Linked DNA regions of Pelagibaculum spongiae. The protein of the gene in region 2 interacts with the protein of the main gene of each other region in a pairwise test. Links are inferred from orthologs where the notes say so. Each region holds a gene or a part of one and is shown on either strand. Other genes may lie near its edges.

Region 1 (9,384 bases), on a different replicon or contig from region 2:
TGTTGTAAGGGCCAATAGAAACCCGAAGGCAGCCAGCTAGGCCAAGGCTTTCAATTAATGGCATTGCGCAATGATGACCACTGCGTAGGGCAATATTCTGTTCATCAAGAATCATGGCAATATCGGCGGTATGAACGCCAGTAATGGCAAAAGCCTGAATTGATCCGGTGTTCGGCGTTAAAGCACTCACCCCGTCAATTGCGGTTAATTTTTCGCGGCATAATTCAGCTAACTGCTGCTGCCAATGTTCAATAGCTGGTTGATTTTGGCTTTTCAGCCAATTAATTGCGCTGGCCATGCCCAATGCGCCGGCAATATTGGGGGTGCCAGGCTCGAATCGGAAAGGCGGATTTTGAAATTCGCTGTAGTCACGGCAAACTTGGCGAATCATCTCGCCGCCAAATTGTACGGGTGGTAATTGCTCTAATAATTGGTAACGACCATAAAGCGCGCCAATGCCAGTAGGGCCAAATAGCTTATGGCCTGAAAATGCCAGAAAATCGCAATCGAGTTTTTTTACATCGATAGGTAAGTGAGTGATCGATTGTGCTGCATCGATTAAAGTAATTGCATTAATTTTTTTTGCATCAGAAATTATTTTTTCAATTGGATTAATGCTGCCAATGGCATTAGAAATATGACTGATTGCAACCAGCTTAGGTCGCTGTTCCAGTATTTGCTGCCAGCATTGCATATCTAACTGATTGTTCTTATTTAGTTCAATCCAACATAGTTTTAATTGTTTGCGTTTTGCCAGTTGCTGCCATGGCACCAAGTTCGCATGGTGCTCCATTACCGAAAGCGCAATTAAATCGCCGGGCTGAAATTGATTTTCTAATAATTGCGCCGCCAAATTAATTGCTTCAGTAGTGCCTTTGCTGAAAATAATTTCTTCAGGTTTCGCCTTAATAAATTGAGCGACTGTGGCGCGTGCCGATTCAAATTGCTCGGTGCTTTTACTAGCCAACCGATAACTAGCGCGATGGACATTGGCCAGCCCGGATCGCCAAACTTGATCCATTGCTTGAATAACCGACAATGGTTTTTGGCTCGTCGCTGCACTATCAAAATAAATTGGAAAATCATCTTCAGAAAAGCAAGGGAATTGATCTCGCCAAGGGCTTGAGTCCGGCATATCCAAAATAGAAGCTTGGGATTGTTTTGACATATTTGATTGCGGCTTTTGAGGCATGAGGAACCAGATAAAGATTTGGCCAAAGGCGATTGCTGCGCGATAAGCGCGGATCATGCATCAGCAATAAAGTGAGATCAAGCCTTGTCAGATCAAGGCCGGTTTGCCTGCAATAAGCTGAGCGCGTTTAGCGTTTTTTAATTGATCGGGCGGCGAGATCAACCGCAGTGGATTGAAGTTGCAGCTCTGAAGATAAATCTAGTAAATAGATATTTGGAGCCTGTTTAAATGTATGGCCACTGGCTGCGACATGAAACTGACCCTTTGCCGTGGTGTGTTGCTGAAAAAGCCACAAAGGATCGCTGTTGCTATTTTGGTTATCTGAAAAGTGGCCGTCTGAAAAATGGCTGTTTGTGGATTGACTGTCTGGAAAGTTCGGCTGATCGAGATTGAATTCAAGGCTTTTGGGATCTTGTGAAAATCCTTTGCCGATTAATTTTAAACGGGCTTCTTTAGCGACCCATAAATCAAAAAATAATTGCAGTGGATCAGATGATTGCTCGAGTTGTTGGGTTTCTTTGCCAGTAAAGACAGTGCTGGCAATTTCAAACGGATCAAGCTTATTATTGCACCATTCAATATCCAGCCCGCAGTCTCCATTAGGATTGACTAGTAGGCCGATTAATTGTTGGCTGTGGCTTAGATTGAAACCGCATGATGGTTGTTTAAGCTGTTGCTTTAGATAGGGCTTGCCGTTGTCAGTGATTGCTAACTGCCAAGCATCAAACCAATGGTCAAATAACAGCTGAATCAACAAACGACTGATTTTAAATTCCTGTGCAGGTTTGCTGGCAAGTCGCTGTAATTTTTGTTGCTGTTCCGGCGCAAGCAGTTGATCGGAAGATTGCAACAGATATTGGCCAAGTCGACTGTGCTGCTCAAGCAGAAAAATGGTGGGCGTAATGGGAAATGCTATGGGAAATGCTAATGGGTGTTTGATAGTCACTTGCGGCTACTCAAAAAAAAGCGCTTATACCCATCGTACTTGAAAACGCTCGGGCGTTGACTGCTTTCGCTCACCCCAATCACTCATAACCGTAAGCTCATGGGGCTTCGCTCACTTGCCGCCTACTAGCATCTCCAATTACTTTGGGTATAGGCAAAACAAACCATCGCTACTGCTTAGCTTCTGCGATGGTTAATCATATTGATGTGAAAACTATCAAATAATGATGGGGTTTGTTCAAGCGCTATTTTAGCGAGTGGCTAATTTTCTTTTGCTTTGAGCTTTAAAATGCTAGCGCTGGGCTGCTCTGGTTTGCTGAGTGATAGGCACCAATCTCGTAATAATTGGTTTGGAATTACCGGCGCATTGGTCGGGTCATGGTATTGAGTTTGAAAATTCAAATAGGTCTTCCAGAGATAACAAGGCGCGGCTTTATCATTGAGCATGTTCAGTAATTGGTATTCATCATCTTCGCCGTAAGTCTGCCAAACCGTATCTATTAAAGCATTCATTGCACTGAAAGCTTCATTTTCCGGTAGGGTTTGGCCGGTCGGCTCAGATTTATCTTGCAACGGGCTTTGTAGCAGCATGCGATTGAAGCGAAGGTCGGCGGGTAGATCTTTAAGCGTGATATACCAATAAATAGTATTGATGAGTGGTAATTCTTTGGCAGCATAAACTGGTTCACGGATGAGCGGTATGTCATGAACTGCCATATGCCAACCATGCGTCAGAATCATCAATAAATTCAGTTTAATTGCATTGATTGCGATACCTTCTTTCTCACTGCGTTCAATCAGGGCGTTGGCTAAGGCTGAGGTCGCGACCATTCCGTAATGAGGTAAAAGGTGTTGCGGTTCGGCTCGATATTTATCGAGGTTGGTTGTGTGCCAGTCCATTGGATACCAGAATTGTTTGACTTGGTTATAAGCGTAATACCTCTGGGCGGAAAGTTAGAAAAATCGAGGTAGGAAATTCCTAAACTGAGATCTGCTGGGTATCCTTTGGCGAAAGCCAAGATGTTTGTTAGGAGAGCGGAATGTTGGCAGGCATACTTCTGGCCGGTGGTCGATCCAGCCGGATGGGACAAAATAAAGCATTACTGCAATATCAAAATCAGCCGTTGCATCAGCATATGGTCGGACTTTTGACGCAGGCAGGTGCAGGGAAGGTGGTGGTTAGTGGCTTGCCTGAACATCAGGGGTATGTGCCAGATCGTGTTGAGGCGCAAGGGCCTATTGGTGGTATAGATGCCTGTATCCAGCAACTTGATACAGCAGAATATGTGCTGGTTTTGCCAGTGGATATGCCGTTGCTACCAGTCGCATGTTTAACCCAATTAGTTGATCAGTTAAAAGCAAATGCCAGTGGTGTTTGCTTTGAAAAATACTGGCTACCTTGTGGCCTGCGAAATGATGCGGATTTAAAACAGCTGCTTACAAAATTAATGGCTTCGCAAGACGGCCGTGACCGTTCAATGCGAGCGCTTTTGAAAGGTCGCGAGTTAACTCAACTGGATTTAACTGCAGATCATCGGCGATTTATCAATGCCAATACCCCAGGCGAGTGGCAAACTTGTTTGGAGTTTGATCAAGGAAAAGAAGCATGACTCGATTGACCCACTTAGATGAACATGGCAAAGCCCATATGGTTGATGTGGCAGATAAGCCGTCAACTACTCGAACCGCCTGTGCCCAAGCGCAAGTCACCATGAGTGAGCAAGCTTTTCAATTATTAAATGAAGGCACTCACAAAAAAGGTGATGTGCTGGCTGTTGCCCGAATTGCTGGCATTCAAGCAGCTAAGCAAACTTCAAACTTAATCCCTTTGTGTCACCCGTTGATGTTGACCAAAGTTCAGGTTGATTTCGAGCTTTGCCCGCCGAATCAGGTAAAAATTGCCACCCTGGCCAAATTGAATGGCCAGACCGGCGTTGAAATGGAAGCTTTGACCGCAGCGAGCGTTGCTGCATTGACGATTTACGATATGTGTAAAGCAGTTGATAAAGGCATGGTTATTGATGGCGTTCGTTTGTTATCAAAATCAGGCGGTAAAAGTGGTGACTATCAAGCAGGCTCAGGTGGCGTAAATGATTAAAGTACTTTTTTTCGCTCGATATCGTGAAGCTTTAGGATGTGAAAGCGTTGAAATGCCAGCGGTTGATGATTTGACGGTTGCCTTGCTTAAGACGCAACTTTCCGAGCAAGGTGAAAAATGGTCGCAAGTTTTATCCGAGTCTCGAGGTTTGGTTGCAGTTAACCAGCAAATGGTTAAAGACAGTCACCTCATAAAATCGGGTGACGAAGTTGCATTTTTCCCTCCGGTCACCGGAGGTTAATGATGATTTCAGTGCAGCTGGAAGATTTTAATTTGGGTGATGAGTATCAGCAGTTATCTGATGACTCTGAAACAGGTGCAATTGCCACTTTCGTTGGAAGAGTGCGTGGTAGTGAATCCGGTTCTGGAATTGATGCGCTTTACCTTGAGCATTATCCAGCGATGACACAAAAATCTCTGGAGCAAATTGTTGAGTTAGCAAAGCAGAGATGGAATTTATTACAAGTGCGGTTAATTCATCGCTTTGGAAAACTGGAAGCAGGCGCACAAATTGTATTTGTTGGTGTCAGTTCTTCCCATCGCTCTGATGCATTTGCCGCTTGTGAGTTCATCATGGATTATTTGAAGACCTCAGCACCGTTTTGGAAAAAATCAATTTCTGATGCCGGAGAAACTTGGGTTGATGCCAAGGAATCGGATCAGGACCGCGCTTCTCGTTGGGACTGATTTTTCAGTTCCGGCGTTTCACCTCTAGTTTTTACCTAATTGGTTGTCAGCTATTTTTCGGCCTTGCAGCTTGCTTTTTGCTGATTTTTGACTATTCCAGTGTAAGGGTTTTGTTGGCTGGGCTGCTGGTTTGATTTCAAAAACCACGTTCAGGCAATTTCCGCTAGTTGTTTTCTAGTAGTTCTTCTTCGATAGAACCTAGTAGCCAAATCCGTAACTAATAAAATAGAAGTCCATAGGGGATAGTCCAGTGAACTGGCTTTTTGCTTTTTTTGATAAACATCCCGATCTACCTCAATTGCTGGATCAGCAACCCATTTACGCCGATGAAGATCTTAAAGTTTCATATTCTGGCGCAGTAATGATTCGAGACGATGAAAGCATTTGGCTTGAATTAGGCCGCCGTTTGAAAACCCGAGCAAAAAAAATCACCAGCTATGAAGTGCAATTTCAGCGCGCTTTGTTACTTAAAGCACTTAGTTGGAGGGTTGGCCCAGATAGCTATACCAGATTGAAGTCTTCTTTTGATAAATTATCAGAGGCGCGCTTACATATTACTAGTGTGGTAAAGGGCGCGGCAGAAAACGAAACAATCCCGCTGCTTGAGTTAATTGAAATGCCAATGAAAGGTGAGTGGTTGGTTCAAATTAACCAACAAGCTTGGGAAATTTTGGCGCGAAATACAGATGAAATAGCAAAAGCCAGCTAATTTGTTGTTGACGACCACGTTTTTGCATTTTGTTTTTAATGTATTTGCCAATTGGGATTGTTATTCGCGGCGGCATTCTTTACATTTCGTAAGTATAAGTGGACGAATTTAAGGCGTTGGCGCAGAGCCAACGTTTCGGCTTGTTAAGGAGAATTCAATAATGAAAAAAGGCTCTTTTCTGAAAAGGAGTGCAGTTGTTGCCTTTAGTGTTCTGCTAATGGCGGGCTGTGGGGGTTCTGGGGTAACTGATACGACTTCTGGTGGTGGAACAGATGGTGGAACGGATGGTGGAACGGTTACGCCGCCGACAACACAACCATTTGCTACTACCTGTGTTGGTACGGGATCTTCTGCGACACTTGGCTTTGTCAATTTTGACGGCGCATCTTCTTTGGAGTTAGCACAAAAAGGTAGCCAAAGTGATAATCGACCTCAAAGTTCTACTGTTGTTTTTAGTGCGTGCAGTGAGGATGGAACACCTGTTGCTGGTTTGACTGTTTCTTTCAGTCTTAGTACTTCATCAGGTGGAATTGCTATTAGCCAAGCATCGGCAACAACAGATGCTAACGGACAAGCCAGCACCACTATAACCAGTGGAACAACAGCAACTGCGTTTATTCTTGCGGCATCAGTACAGCAATCATCAATAACTGAAACTAAGAACCAAGTATTTACCATTGGTGGATCAGTGCCGGATGCTAATTCCTTTTCGTTGTCACAGGCTGCGACTAACGTCGATGGCTATGAATTCGATGGCGCAACTGCAGGGATTAATATTCGATTGGCTGACCATGTAAATAATCCAGTTCAAGATGGCACGCCAGTTAGTTTCATTACCAATGGTGGTGCAATCCAGTCAAGTTGTCCAACGGCCCTTGCTGGAGGAACTGCATCTTGTTCTGTTACTTGGGAAAGTCAAGATCCGCAGCCTTGTTATTACGAGCAAGTGACCTTGAGTGCTGCTCAAACCGGTCTCACAGGCATTGATATTAATGAAGCTGTTGCTGTTTGTGGCCGAGCTGCCGTTTTAGCGTGGACTGAAGGCGAAGAATCGTTTAATGATCCAAACCAAAATGGTGTCTATGATGCTGGTGAAACAGTTATTGGCGTTAATAATCAGCCAGGTGGTGATTTAGCTGAACCTTATCTGGATGTGAATTTTAACGGTCAATATGATATTGCTGAGGCATTTGTTGATGCAAATGGCAATAGTGCTTTCGATCCAAGTGAAACTTACACTGATTCAAATAATAATGGTGTTTATGATTCAGCTGAGCCGATTGTAGATCGTGATGGTGATGGCACTAGAACGGCCGGGGATGCGAAATACACAGGTTTGCGTTGCGAAGAGACAAATGCATCTTGTACTAGAGGAACATTATTCCTTTATGATCAAAGAACCGTTGTTATGTCGGGTAGAACGATAAATGCACGAATTTTGCCAGCAAGTGCTAGACCTATAATCCAGGCAGCAGTTGCTAGAAGTTCATATGCTCAAACTATTGCTATCTTGGATAAGTTGGTGGCTGAAGCAACTCCTTATACATATGGGGATGAACTTACACTGTTGGTTCAAGATCAAAATGGCAACCCTTTAGCTGCTGGTACGACAATAGCTATTGCTGCTGAAGATGTTGACATGATACCCGCTGCACCAAGTGCAACTCTGGGGCAGACGGCTACTCTAGAAAATGGACAGTCTTGGTTGAACTTCACTTTGGTTCAGCCAGATGGCGGTAGTGGAACGCCTCCAGAAGAAGGCACTCTGACGGTGACTATTACTGTTTCACGAGCTGATAGTGGTGTCTCTACGCTGGCGATTACATATGTAGTTGAAGATTAATTGTATTGAAGAAGAAGCCCCGCATCGCGGGGCTTTCTTTTGCCCTCACATTTGCTTACCCTTCCTTGATGCTGTTTTCATAACAAGACCAAATGCTTCCTCCTGATTATCGCAACAGTATTGCCTTTAAACTGGCTCTTAATATTTTGGCTTTCAGTGCGCTGATCACTGTGCTGGCGACTGGGCTACAGTTGTATCTGGGTTATGAAAAAGACCGGGCAACTATTGAGCGCAGGTTAAATGAAGTTCAATTTAGTCATCTCGGTGCGATATCTTCTGCTTTATGGAATGTTGATGAGCAGCAGCTCAATTTGCAACTGGAAGGCATTCTAAAAATTCCTGAAATTCAATATGTCGAGCTGGCAACACCCTATGAGGTAATCTCTCGGGGCGTGCCTGCTGAGGCAGATCACCTCGCGTTACAGCGCACTTTCTTTGTCATGGATGTACAAGGCGGCACCGAATACCCATTGGGTGTTTTGCATTTAACCGCCAACATCGAAGCAGCCTGGACGCGTCTTAAAGATCAGATGCTGACCACGTTTGTTGCAGAAGCATTAAAAATATTCTTGTTTGCCGCATTTTTGATTGTCATGTTTCAGCTGATGGTGACCCGGCATTTAAATGATATGGCAGCTTATGCTCGGCGGTTAGACATTCATCATTTAGATCGTGAGTTAACCATTCGCGGCGGTCGGCGCAAAAAAACCGGGTTAGATGATTTAGATCAGGTAGTCGCGGCGATTAATACCATGCGGGTCAATCTGGGTGCTGAGTTGGAGCGACGGCTGGAAGCACAAAGTCGTTTATCAGAGCAGCGGGATTTGTTAAATAACATTATCTCCAATCTACCCAGTGCGATTTATTGGAAAGATCGAGCCAGTCACTATTTAGGCGGCAATGAAAATTTTGCCCGCTTGGCAGGTGTTAGTAGTTCTCGGGAAATTGTCGGTTTAACTGATGACGAGTTGAATCTGGCGCTGCCGGTGTCAAAGCACCAAGACCAAAAAATTATTGAAACCGGTCGGCCACGAATTAACCGTGAAGAAAGTTTCGTTAATGCCGAAGGGCGAATGGCGACCTATCTAATTTCTGAAGTGCCGATTCACGATAAAGCAGGCCAGGTAATCGGTATCTTGGGCATTCATACGGATATTAGTGAGCGCAAAGAAACTGAAGAACGCATTCGCGATCTTAATCATAATCTGCAAGTTCAGCTTCGCGCTGCCGAACGCGCTGAACGTGAACTAATTCAGATTAAAAACTTCCTGAAAAATATCATTGATGCCATTCCTGCTGTGTTAGCGGGTGTTGATACCTATGGCCGGGTGACGCATTGGAATCGTGCTGCAGAAGTGTTGTCTTTCCGGCGAGAAGACCAAGCGCTTGGCCAACCATTACATGAATTGCTTGAGCCTTTAAGCGGTGAGATCGGCAATATCATTTCCTGTATTCGCCAAAAAACACCGTTGTTGCGGCCAAAACTGCAACATATTGATGGTGATACGGTTCGTTATTATAACTTTGCGGTTTATCCGTTAGACGGTCAGGGATTTGAAGGTGCGGTAGTTCACCTAGAAGAAGTGACCGACCAGGTTCGCCTGAAAGAAATCATGGTGCAAACCGAGAAAATGATGTCAGTTGGCGGTTTGGCTGCAGGCATGGCGCATGAAATCAACAATCCGCTGGGTAGCATTTTGCAAAGCACGCAAAATGTTGAGCGCCGATTAAGCAGTATATTGCCGAGAAACCGTCAGGTAGCCAAAGAGCTTGGGCTAGATTTGCTCAAGGTTGAGGAATATCTCAAGCGCCGCGATATTTTGAAGTTTCTTGCTGGTGTCAGAGAGTCTGGCGAGCGAGCATCGACCATTGTTCGAAATATGCTGGGCTTTAGTCGTCGCAGTGAAGGC
Region 2 (9,462 bases):
CTTTCAACTAAGACCCGAGGCTATGTTTCTAGCTATCAAATTGAGGATGAAGACATAGAGCGTGGTAGTTACTATGTACTGATTTCTGCCAGTGTTTCGGCAGGTAAATTAGAGCGTGATCTACAGTTTTATCTGAATATATTTTCTGACCCAGTATTCACCATTACCTCGAATGACCTAGCTGAATCTGCGTGGGTTGCTGATGAGTTAGAACGACTTGGCTTTAATATTAGTCAAGGGACAAAATCTGCTACACACACCTTTATTGTTAACAAAACGCAAACTGAAGTGATAGATCACCTCGATCGTATAGCCATAGAAACCAAGCTGTATGTTCAACTAAAGGATCTTGAGACAGGTGAAGTTTTATCCACAATTACCAATGCACCTAGAAAAACACGCTTTTCTGTTGAGCCTATTTCTAGAGCTAAAAAAGTTTCATCAAGAGCGGCTTATAAGCAAATAAATAAAAAACTTGGTGCTGAATTAATACAAGTGTTATCGCAGCGGGCAGAAAGTGGTCAGCTTTTTGATATTGAAATTGTTAATGCTCGACGAACCGATTGGAAAATTTTTAAGCATGTTCTGGAGAATGCCACTACAGGTTCTGTAGAAAGTTGGCTATGGGATAAAGGCACTAGAACGATCACACTAAAATACCGATATGGTGGAAAGTTAAGTACGGCGTTAGATGAAGGGCTTTCTCAGCTGTATACAACTTTTAAAACTCAAGGGAAAGGACGTCGCCCCACTGCTCTGAATATTGGTGGAAGTAAAGCTACTTTTGAAATGGTGACAAAATGAAAAAAATTATAAAAGTTTTGTTTGTTGCATTTTCTGTAATCTTTCCTTCGTTGCTGATGGCGAGTAATACTTCAGTTGCAGCTCATGCGTTGGCTGATTTTAATAAGCTTTCTAGCGAAATTGAATTGAATTCTGGTTCAGTTATTGTTGAAAAAAACCAGTTTGTCTTTTTCGTTACAGAACAAATGTGCTTGGTTAAAAAGAAGTTTTCGGGAACGAAAGAATCAAAAGTTGCATACGAAAAAATTATTGAAAATGCTGCAAGCTATTTTACTGATAAAAAAATTACTAATAACAAAATCAAGAGTGCGTACAAAGGCAGGTTAGCCGAAGACATTACATATAGTGTCGCTCGGTTGAAAAATGCAGCAATTGGAAAAATGATGGCTGATGCTTATAGAATCATCGATAGAGATATCGGTGGTTGTACTAGGCGCGTGGTAGTCGCTTTTTCTAAGGAAAAAATTAAACCTGAAATTGTAAACGAAAAATTATCTATCGATGAAGAATCGGCACTTATCTATGTATTTTCAAAAGCCAATGAATCAAATGATTATCAACGATTGAGAGACTATTTTTCAGCGCTTGATCTGACCCAATTAGCAATATCATTTTCTGCACAAGATAGCCAAACGAAGCAAAATTTTTATTATCCAATTATTTTCAATTGGTTAAATGATGCTTTTAAAATTTCAACAGATTTAGAGCGTTGTAAGCGAATTCAAGATGATGTGGCGAGTTATCGATATCCGATGTTAATTAGGTTTACAGCACCTTCTTTCTGTAACTCTGTGTATCCACGAGAAGAAGATCTTCAGAATTATTTATCGGAAAATATATCGCTTGGTATGTTTGATAGTGTTTTAAGTGAGAGCGATCAATTTTCAGTAGTAAATTCAGTTCTCGATAACTCTGGATTTGTATTATTTCACCATCGTGTTGGAGTTTCTGAAGATATAGAAAAACTTAATGCTGATGCTTTTGATATGTACAGTAAGGGTGTTGATCCTAAGAGAATAACATCTTTGATGATTCGTTCTTTAAACATTCAACCGAACCAGCCTCATGTATGGCGAAAGCTCGGGTCTATTTTTCTGGCGTATAAGCTGAACGGTGCAGCACAAGCTGGTTTCTCTCAAGCATTGTTGTTAGAGCCAGAAAATATTGATAATTGGATAAATCTATCCAGAGTAATCAAGCGGTTCGGTGATACAGATCGGGCAGATAGAATAATTTCTATTGCTAGGAAGTTGAAGAATACATTTACTATTTCAGATTGGGGGATGCAGCAAATCAAAAAATAATTTTTGCTTCTCTTTTCTTTACATATAAAGGTTTATTTTTATGTTTAATATAAAGTTATCAAAAACAATACTTGCACTATCTTTAATATTTTCATGTGCGGTATCTGCACAAGATTTCGTTCCAGCTGATAGTGGTACTATCGATCAAGTTGCAGTTGTTGATTCAGCGACTGCAGCGATTAATGAATCAGTAAAAGCACCATATACCCAGGAGCAACCAACTGATTTCGTTAGTGCTGAAGACCAGCTTAATGAATACTTGTCATCCAAGAATTGGCGAGAAGGATGGGATGATAAAAAGAAACGAATGTTTGTGGTTTATAGTGAAAGCTTTGATGTAGAAGATCCATCATACGATACTGATTTTATTGCAAAGAGAAGCTTATTTTCAACCATGGCTTCTATGGGTGCTAAGGCTAAAGTTATTGAATTCATGCGGACTGAAATGTCTGCAACTGACCAGATGACCGCACCTGGTACAGATGTCCATGAAGCGTTGAATGCAAAATATAATAAGCTGCAAAATAAAATTGCCAAACAGCAAGAAAAAATGGTGAAACTGCTAAGCCAAGTAGATGAAGCCGAAGCAAAAAAACTGGAAGGAGTGACTTGGGGGCAGCTCTCAAAGACTGCTATGTCTGCGATTATTAAAAAACTAGATGATTCTTTTGACCAAGGTTTAATAGAAGAAAAAAATAGAAAATCTTATGATAAAGCGTTGGAACGCTATCAGTCAGCAAGTGGTGACTTGGATTCGTTACAGCAGCAGGCACAAGCTATTGCTGGCGAAGTTAAGCTGGAGAGTAACAGTAAAGTATCTGCACTGGCTAAAGCACCGCTACTCGGCGCAACTATTTTAGCACAAGCTGAATCATGGGATGCTGAGGAAGAAGAATATCAGTTAGCAGTTTTAGTGGTTTGGAGCGAAAAGCTAGAAAAAGCTGCTCAAAATATCTTATTAGGTAAAGTTGTAAAAACTAAATCTAAAAAAGGTAGAACAATTAATGAATGGTCTAAAACACAAGATTTATCGACCATGGTTGGTTCTCGACAATTTCGCGATAAAGACGGTGTGCGTTGGTTTATTGGTGCCTACGGCACATTACTTGAAGGTTCTTCTTCAGCCAAGCGTAAGGCTAAAGGTATTGCCGATATAATGGCGCGTAAAGAAGTGGCGGTATCGTTGTTTGCTGATTTAGAAACACATAAGCAAGCTACCATTGCAATGCAAACTCGAGGCACCGAATTAGGTGGTAAAGACTCTACAACTGTGGCTTCCAGTTTTGCTGAAAAAACCCGTCAATCGATTGAAAATCGACAAATTAGTGGTATGAGTAAATTATTGAGCCGTAAAGTTAAGCACCCAGTTTCCGGTCAAAATTTATATGTAGTGTTATACGCAATTTCCTCAGATAGCGCTGTAAGTGCATTACAAGCGGAAGCGAGAAATTATAGTAATGCAGTAATAGCTACGAGAGTGAATGAAGGGCGGCGGCAGGTTAAAGCAAAAAATGAAGCAAATTTGAAAGCTGCTGAAAGCCAACCATTAGTAATTTCTTCGAATGTGCCTGCGAAATCTGTAGAAGTTAATACGGTAAAAAAATCAACTAAGCCGGCAAGTAAAAAACAACAGTCATCGGGAAAAGCAACGGTTAGCACCAGTGTTTTTGCAGCGCCTGAATTAGATGACGATGATTTTTAATCTCTGATGTTATAAATACTTTTTTAACCCAAAGACGCCCTGAATAATCAGGGCGTCTTTATTTGAGACGATATTGAAAGAAAAATTATCTCAATACCTATCCCAATGTCTACCCCAATAAATCTGCAAAAGAATAAAATTCAACCATATCGCCTTTAGCAACAGTGCTATCGACCGGTACGACAGCTAAACCATCGGCCCAGCAAGCTGATGACAACATGCCTGAGCTTTGGTTTGGATAACTCTCAATACCTTTTTCACCGATGCGTGCGCGTAAATATTCTTGGCGCTTGCCGGCTTTTAGCCATTCAAAGTCTGCAATCATTTTACGTGCCGCTGGCGGTTTAACATTTTCGCCAGACAGTTTGCGTAAATAACTGGTGCCCAATACGCAGAAAGTCACCAGCACTGCAGCCGGGTTGCCCGGTAAGCCAAGGAATGGTGTGCCGTTAATTTCACCGAAGCTTAATGGCTTGCCCGGTTTAATACACAGTTTCCACATATCCAATCGGCCGAGTTGTTCGACTACTGCTTTTACGTGATCTTCTTCACCGACCGATACGCCGCCAGAAGTAATTACTACGTCAGCCGTTTTTGCAGCAGCAGAGAAAGCTTCAATAGTTGCTTGGCGATCGTCAGGAACTACGCCGCAATCGATATAATCCATGCCTAATCGCTGGATTAACCCCATTAAGGTGTAGCGATTGGAATTGTAAATTTTTCCGGCGGCTAAAGCGGTTCCCGGCTCAACCAGTTCATCACCCGTGGAGATCACGGCAATTTTCAGTTTGCGGAATACTTCAACTTGAGAAACACCCAGCGAGGCTAAAAAGCCCAATTCTTGTCCGCGAAGTCGTTGCCCGGCTTCTAGTGCCAAAGCGCCTGGCTGAATGTCCTGTCCGGCAGGACGAACATTTTGACCGGGACGAATGTCTGCAGGCAGAGTCACCAGACCTTCGGTAGCAACACACTGCTCTTGCATCACCACGGCATTTGCGCCGAGAGGTACAGGTGCGCCAGTGAAAATACGTGCGGCAGTACCTGGCTTTAATTGCTTAGGTGCATGCCCCGCTGGAATACGCTGACTAATCGGCAAGGTTGCAGCTGCTGACCCTGTGTCTTCGGTATTCAGAGCATAGCCGTCCATTGCACTGTTATCGGCTGGTGGAACAGCGATCGGTGAATGAATCGTTTTGGCTAATACCCGATCCAATGCTTGAGACAAAGGAATAGATTCTGTGTCGGTCACAGGTTTGGCGGCACACAGCAATAATTCCAGTGCCTTGGCAACTGGCATTAATCCGCCGGGCTTTTCAAAGCGGCTGCAATCACAATCACCGCCGCCAGCAGTTTCATTGGCTGATTTTGAGGTTGAATCTAACCGCGGCTCTGACATTTCATTGCTTCCTGGTTATCAAACAATTTCAGCTGAGGAACGAAATTACATGGCTTGTGACGACTGTCTAATTGCTCTTTTAGAATTTTTGTCCAGCCCAAGCGGCAGGCACCAGTAGAACCTGGCATACAAAAAATCACCGAGCCGTTAGCAAATCCAGCTACCGAGCGAGACTGAATAGTTGAGCTGCCGATATCGTCGTAAGACAGCTGGCGGAATAATTCACCAAAACCCTGAATTTCGCTATCGAATAATGGGCGCATTGCCTGTGGCGTATTGTCGCGAGCAGTAAAGCCGGTGCCACCGGTCATTAATACAACCTGAACATTTTCATCGGCAATCCAGGCAGATACCTTGGCACGTAGCTGGTAAACGTCATCTTGTATGATCGCTCGATCCACCAATTTATGGCCGGCTTCTTGCAGCTGATCGACCAGATACTGGCCAGAGGTGTCGTTTTCCAAAGTACGGGTATCGCTAACGGTTAAAACTGCAATGTGCAGTGGAACCAGATCGTCAAATCTAACGTGGGCCATATTTTTCTCCAGTAATAACGTTCGACATGGTGTCGATACGCCATAAAGTGACAGCAAATGCTATAGCAAACCTTGTTGGCTGGGAAAGCCTTCGCCCGGCCATTCAGGTAATGCAGCTAACTGCGGCAATCGTTGTTGCAGCAGCTTATGAAATTCCCGGCACATCTGAGGTGCCAGTCGGTTATCTGGGGTGTGCAAAAAGATATAGGGCTGACGACCTTGAGTTATCCACAAGGCGAATTTGTCGGCCCATTGTTCTAGCCACGGCAGATTTTGTTGCGGTGTGAGTAAGCCGATCAAACGCACCATTGGGCGTTTGGCAATCGCTCTGGGTTTCACCGGTAACCGGGGCTTTTTAGCAAAGGCATCAGCGATTAACAGATCTGCTTTTGCTAGTTCAGCGGGCATGCTGAACAAGGCCCGGCTGTCGAAGCATACTCGATCAATACCCCGAGAGCTCAGTGTCTGATCAAGAAGATGCGAATCATTAGTATTAGTAAAAAAGCGCAAATGGCGTACCTCCACAGCATAGCGAAAAGATTTGGGAAGTCGGTCAAGGTAACCTGCTAACAGGTCGATCTGTTGTGGAGAAAAGCCCGGCGGTAGCTGAATCAGAAAACTGCCTAACCGATCTTCAATCGTGCCCATGACATCGAGAAACTGCTCGGTTTCTCTTTGGCTACCGGCCAACATCAGATGGTGGGTAATCTGCTGTGGAAATTTAAAACAAAACTGAAAACCGGTAGGGGTGAGATCGGCCCAGCCTTTCACCCGTTCTTTAGTCGGCGTGGCATAAAAGGTGGTATTGCCTTCGACTGAATTAAATGCTCGGCTGTATTCGTACAACATTTTTTGTTGATGGATGCCGGGGCTGCACAGGCTGCCATCCCATTGACTGTGTTGCCACATCGGACAACCAGAAAAATAGCATTGGTCGGATGGATTAAGTAAACCGCTGTTTTGTGAGATTTCTATCATTGCCCGCTATGGTTCTTAACTAATTTTTACAGGGAGTGGGATAGCTTGAATCGCGTTTTAACTGTCTAAAACAATGATTAAAAGGCTGTCTCGTTGTATCTGCTGTAAAGGATTATACCCATGCCTAGAAGGAATCGCGCCCCCGCCACTGGTATTTCAATTGACTCAGCATCTGGTGATGGACAGCTGATGAAAGCATCCCGTGTTAAGCGAACTAGTCGAGCCCATGCCAGCCTTAAAGCTACCCAGAGGAAGTCTCATAATTCACGCTATAGATAAAACCATTGGTCACAAGTGTTTGTTGCTTGAGTGTGCTTGGGCTAATCTGGCTGAATTGATCTTTTTCTATATGAAGCGATGAGTCAAAACAGACCAGATAGCCTGGGCGCCAGAGCGATTCTTCAAACCGCGACCCAAATGTTTGCCCGTGAAGGTTATGCAGGTGTCTCGATGAACCGACTAGCCACTGAGGCAGGTGTTAGCAAAGCCAATATTTTTCACCATTTTTCCAACAAAGAAGCGCTCTATCTAGCGGTGCTAGAAATGGCCTGTGAGAGTGCTTCAGACGTTATGGATAGCACGCCTATTCCAGAAAATTCGACTTTTGAAGAGCGAATTACCCTACTGCACTGCGGGTTTTTAGCATCGCTGGAGCAAAATCCTGATAGCACGCGTTTAATGACCCGAGAGCTTGGTCGAGCAGGTTTATCGGCTGCTAACGTACCGGCAGAAAAGGTTATTGCTCAGTTTGATATTCGCTTTATTCGCTTTATTAAATTACTGACGGCTGGCCAGCAAGCTGGATTATTGCGAGAAGATATCGACCCTGCATTGCTAGCTACCTTAATGGTCAGTAGCAATATGTTTTTCTTCCAGAGTAAGTCGGCACTCAATGCAATGACTGGGCTAGATTTTGCTAAAGACTCACAAGGCTTTGCCCGGGGTGTGATGGATATTTTAATTCATGGCATTGTTCCCAAGAGTTAAAGCACTCAAGCGCGAAGCTAAATTGAATTAAAAAACGCCAAACTGATTTCAGTTTGGCGTTTTATTTCCAGGGATGGAATGTATACCGCAAGGAGGAACTCACATGGATGTGAGGAATGCAGATAATGCCGGGAGCAATTATCTGCCAGGATGCCGGCGCGACGATTTCCAGAGACGGAATTTATCTTTTAAAGAAGCATCACTGCTAGCTAGCCGTTTTTAAGTCGGCAATCGGCTCACATTGTAAAATGGCCTTGCGAACTACTTCGATGGCTTGTGGTCGTGGAAAACTACTTCGCCATGCTAGTGCAACGACTCGGCTAGGCTTAGGGTCGCAGAAAGGTCGAGCCACTAACAAATTGGTATCGTACTGGCCTTCGCCCAACGCAGAACTTGGCAAAATTGTCACGCCCATGCCAGAAGCAACCATATGACGCAGGGTTTCTAGCGAAGTGCCTTCAACTTTGGTATGGGTGCTATCGAGCACTTGTCGGCTAGGGCAAACTTCTAATACCTGATCACGGAAGCAATGGCCTTCACCGAGCAGTAATAAGTTTTCTTTGCTCATATCTTCAGCGTTAACCAACTCTTTTTTGCACAGGCTGTGATCTTGCGGCAATAGTGCCTCAAAGGGCTCTTGGTACAGCGGCATCACTTCTACGCCTTGCTCTTCAAATGGCAGAGCAATCAAAATGACGTCCAGCTCACCACGGCGCAGTTTCACCCGCAAATTAGCAGTAAAATCTTCTTGCAGAATCATCGGCATTTGCGGTGCCATGGCACGCAGATTGGGAATTAGGCTAGGTAAAATATATGGCCCAATGGTGTAGATGGCACCTAAACGTAATGGGCCTGCCAGTGGATCTTTAGCAGTAAAAGCGATCTGTTTGATGTTTTCACTCTCAGATAATACTCGGGCGGCTTGTTCAACAATTCGCTCGCCAATATCGGTAATTCTGACTTCGCTTTTACCACGTTCAAATAGCGTAATACCCAGCTCTTCTTCCAGTTTTTTCACCGCTACACTCAAGGTGGGCTGGCTGACAAAGCAGGCTTCTGCTGCGCGACCAAAATGCGCTTCTCTGGCAACGGCGACGATGTATTTCAGTTCTGTCAGGGTCATAAATATGTCTCGATGTGGCGGCGGCTGTTATGATCCGCATCTCTGGTTGGCAGTGTTCAACTTAGCTAGGCCTAATTGTCAGAGACAAATATTTCGATGCCTAGTTTCCAAGGTTTCAACCTGCTGAACTGCACCATCAATCTTAGCTGAAAACCATCAGGAAAGCGTTATCTGATTGGATTTAACTATGAACAACCTATCAGTTTTAAAGTCATTTTTTATCTTAGTCATCGGAGCCGTATTTTGACCCAACCTCGTTTTGTACAAGGTTCGACCATGCGCCATGTTATTGCCATGAGCATGAGCGGAGCGATGGGTCTTACAACGCTATTTTTGGTCGATATGCTGGATCTGTTTTTTCTCAGTTTGTTGGGTGAAGACTTTCTAGCCGCAGCAGTTGGTTACGCTTCAACCATATTATTCTTAACCACTTCAATCAGTATTGGTTTATCCATCGCAACCACTGCCACAGTTTCTCGGGCATTGGGTGAGCGTAATCGAGGTAAAGCCAACCGGTTAATGATTAATGCGGTTGCCTTGGCAATTATCGTTAGCTGCTTGGTGGCATTAGTGACTTGGCTGATGATTCCACAGCTACTTTCATGGGTGGGTGCCCAAGGTGAAGTGCACCG

Evidence for each region.
Region 1: the proteins of DC094_RS08710 (region 2) and mobA interact in binary tests that used the Escherichia coli proteins (3 or more experiments, as listed by UniProt). The link is inferred for Pelagibaculum spongiae from one-to-one orthologs.

What each region holds. Positions count from the first base shown.
Region 1 is NZ_QDDL01000001.1:144,969-154,352, reverse strand. What follows is about bases 2,082-4,962. They hold mobA (molybdenum cofactor guanylyltransferase), read left to right. Parts: upstream 2,082-3,177; coding sequence 3,178-3,747; downstream 3,748-4,962. Other genes in these bases: moaE (molybdopterin synthase catalytic subunit MoaE), read left to right, coding at 4,476-4,922; moaD (molybdopterin converting factor subunit 1), read left to right, coding at 4,228-4,476; moaC (cyclic pyranopterin monophosphate synthase MoaC), read left to right, coding at 3,744-4,235; DC094_RS00670 (hypothetical protein), read right to left, coding at 2,399-3,037; DC094_RS00675 (4'-phosphopantetheinyl transferase family protein), read right to left, coding at 2,082-2,138. Also shown: DC094_RS00680 (aminotransferase class V-fold PLP-dependent enzyme), read right to left, coding at 1-1,168; more of DC094_RS00675, read right to left, coding at 1,320-2,081; DC094_RS00645 (hypothetical protein), read left to right, coding at 5,173-5,631; DC094_RS00640 (Ig-like domain-containing protein), read left to right, coding at 5,792-7,474; DC094_RS00635 (ATP-binding protein), read left to right, coding at 7,567-9,384. UniProt on the Escherichia coli protein: Transfers a GMP moiety from GTP to Mo-molybdopterin (Mo-MPT) cofactor (Moco or molybdenum cofactor) to form Mo-molybdopterin guanine dinucleotide (Mo-MGD) cofactor.
Region 2 is NZ_QDDL01000002.1:602,514-611,975, reverse strand. The notes cover bases 3,064-6,022. They hold DC094_RS08710 (molybdopterin molybdotransferase MoeA), read right to left. Parts: upstream 5,207-6,022; coding sequence 3,920-5,206; downstream 3,064-3,919. Other genes in these bases: DC094_RS08700 (DUF72 domain-containing protein), read right to left, coding at 5,803-6,022; moaB (molybdenum cofactor biosynthesis protein B), read right to left, coding at 5,188-5,742; DC094_RS08715 (hypothetical protein), read left to right, coding at 3,064-3,810. In the rest of the region: DC094_RS08725 (LPP20 family lipoprotein), read left to right, coding at 1-804; DC094_RS08720 (tetratricopeptide repeat protein), read left to right, coding at 801-2,108; more of DC094_RS08715, read left to right, coding at 2,149-3,063; more of DC094_RS08700, read right to left, coding at 6,023-6,651; DC094_RS22090 (hypothetical protein), read left to right, coding at 6,841-6,999; DC094_RS08695 (TetR/AcrR family transcriptional regulator), read left to right, coding at 7,078-7,707; DC094_RS08690 (hydrogen peroxide-inducible genes activator), read right to left, coding at 7,913-8,830; DC094_RS08685 (MATE family efflux transporter), read left to right, coding at 9,074-9,462. UniProt on the Escherichia coli protein: Catalyzes the insertion of molybdate into adenylated molybdopterin with the concomitant release of AMP.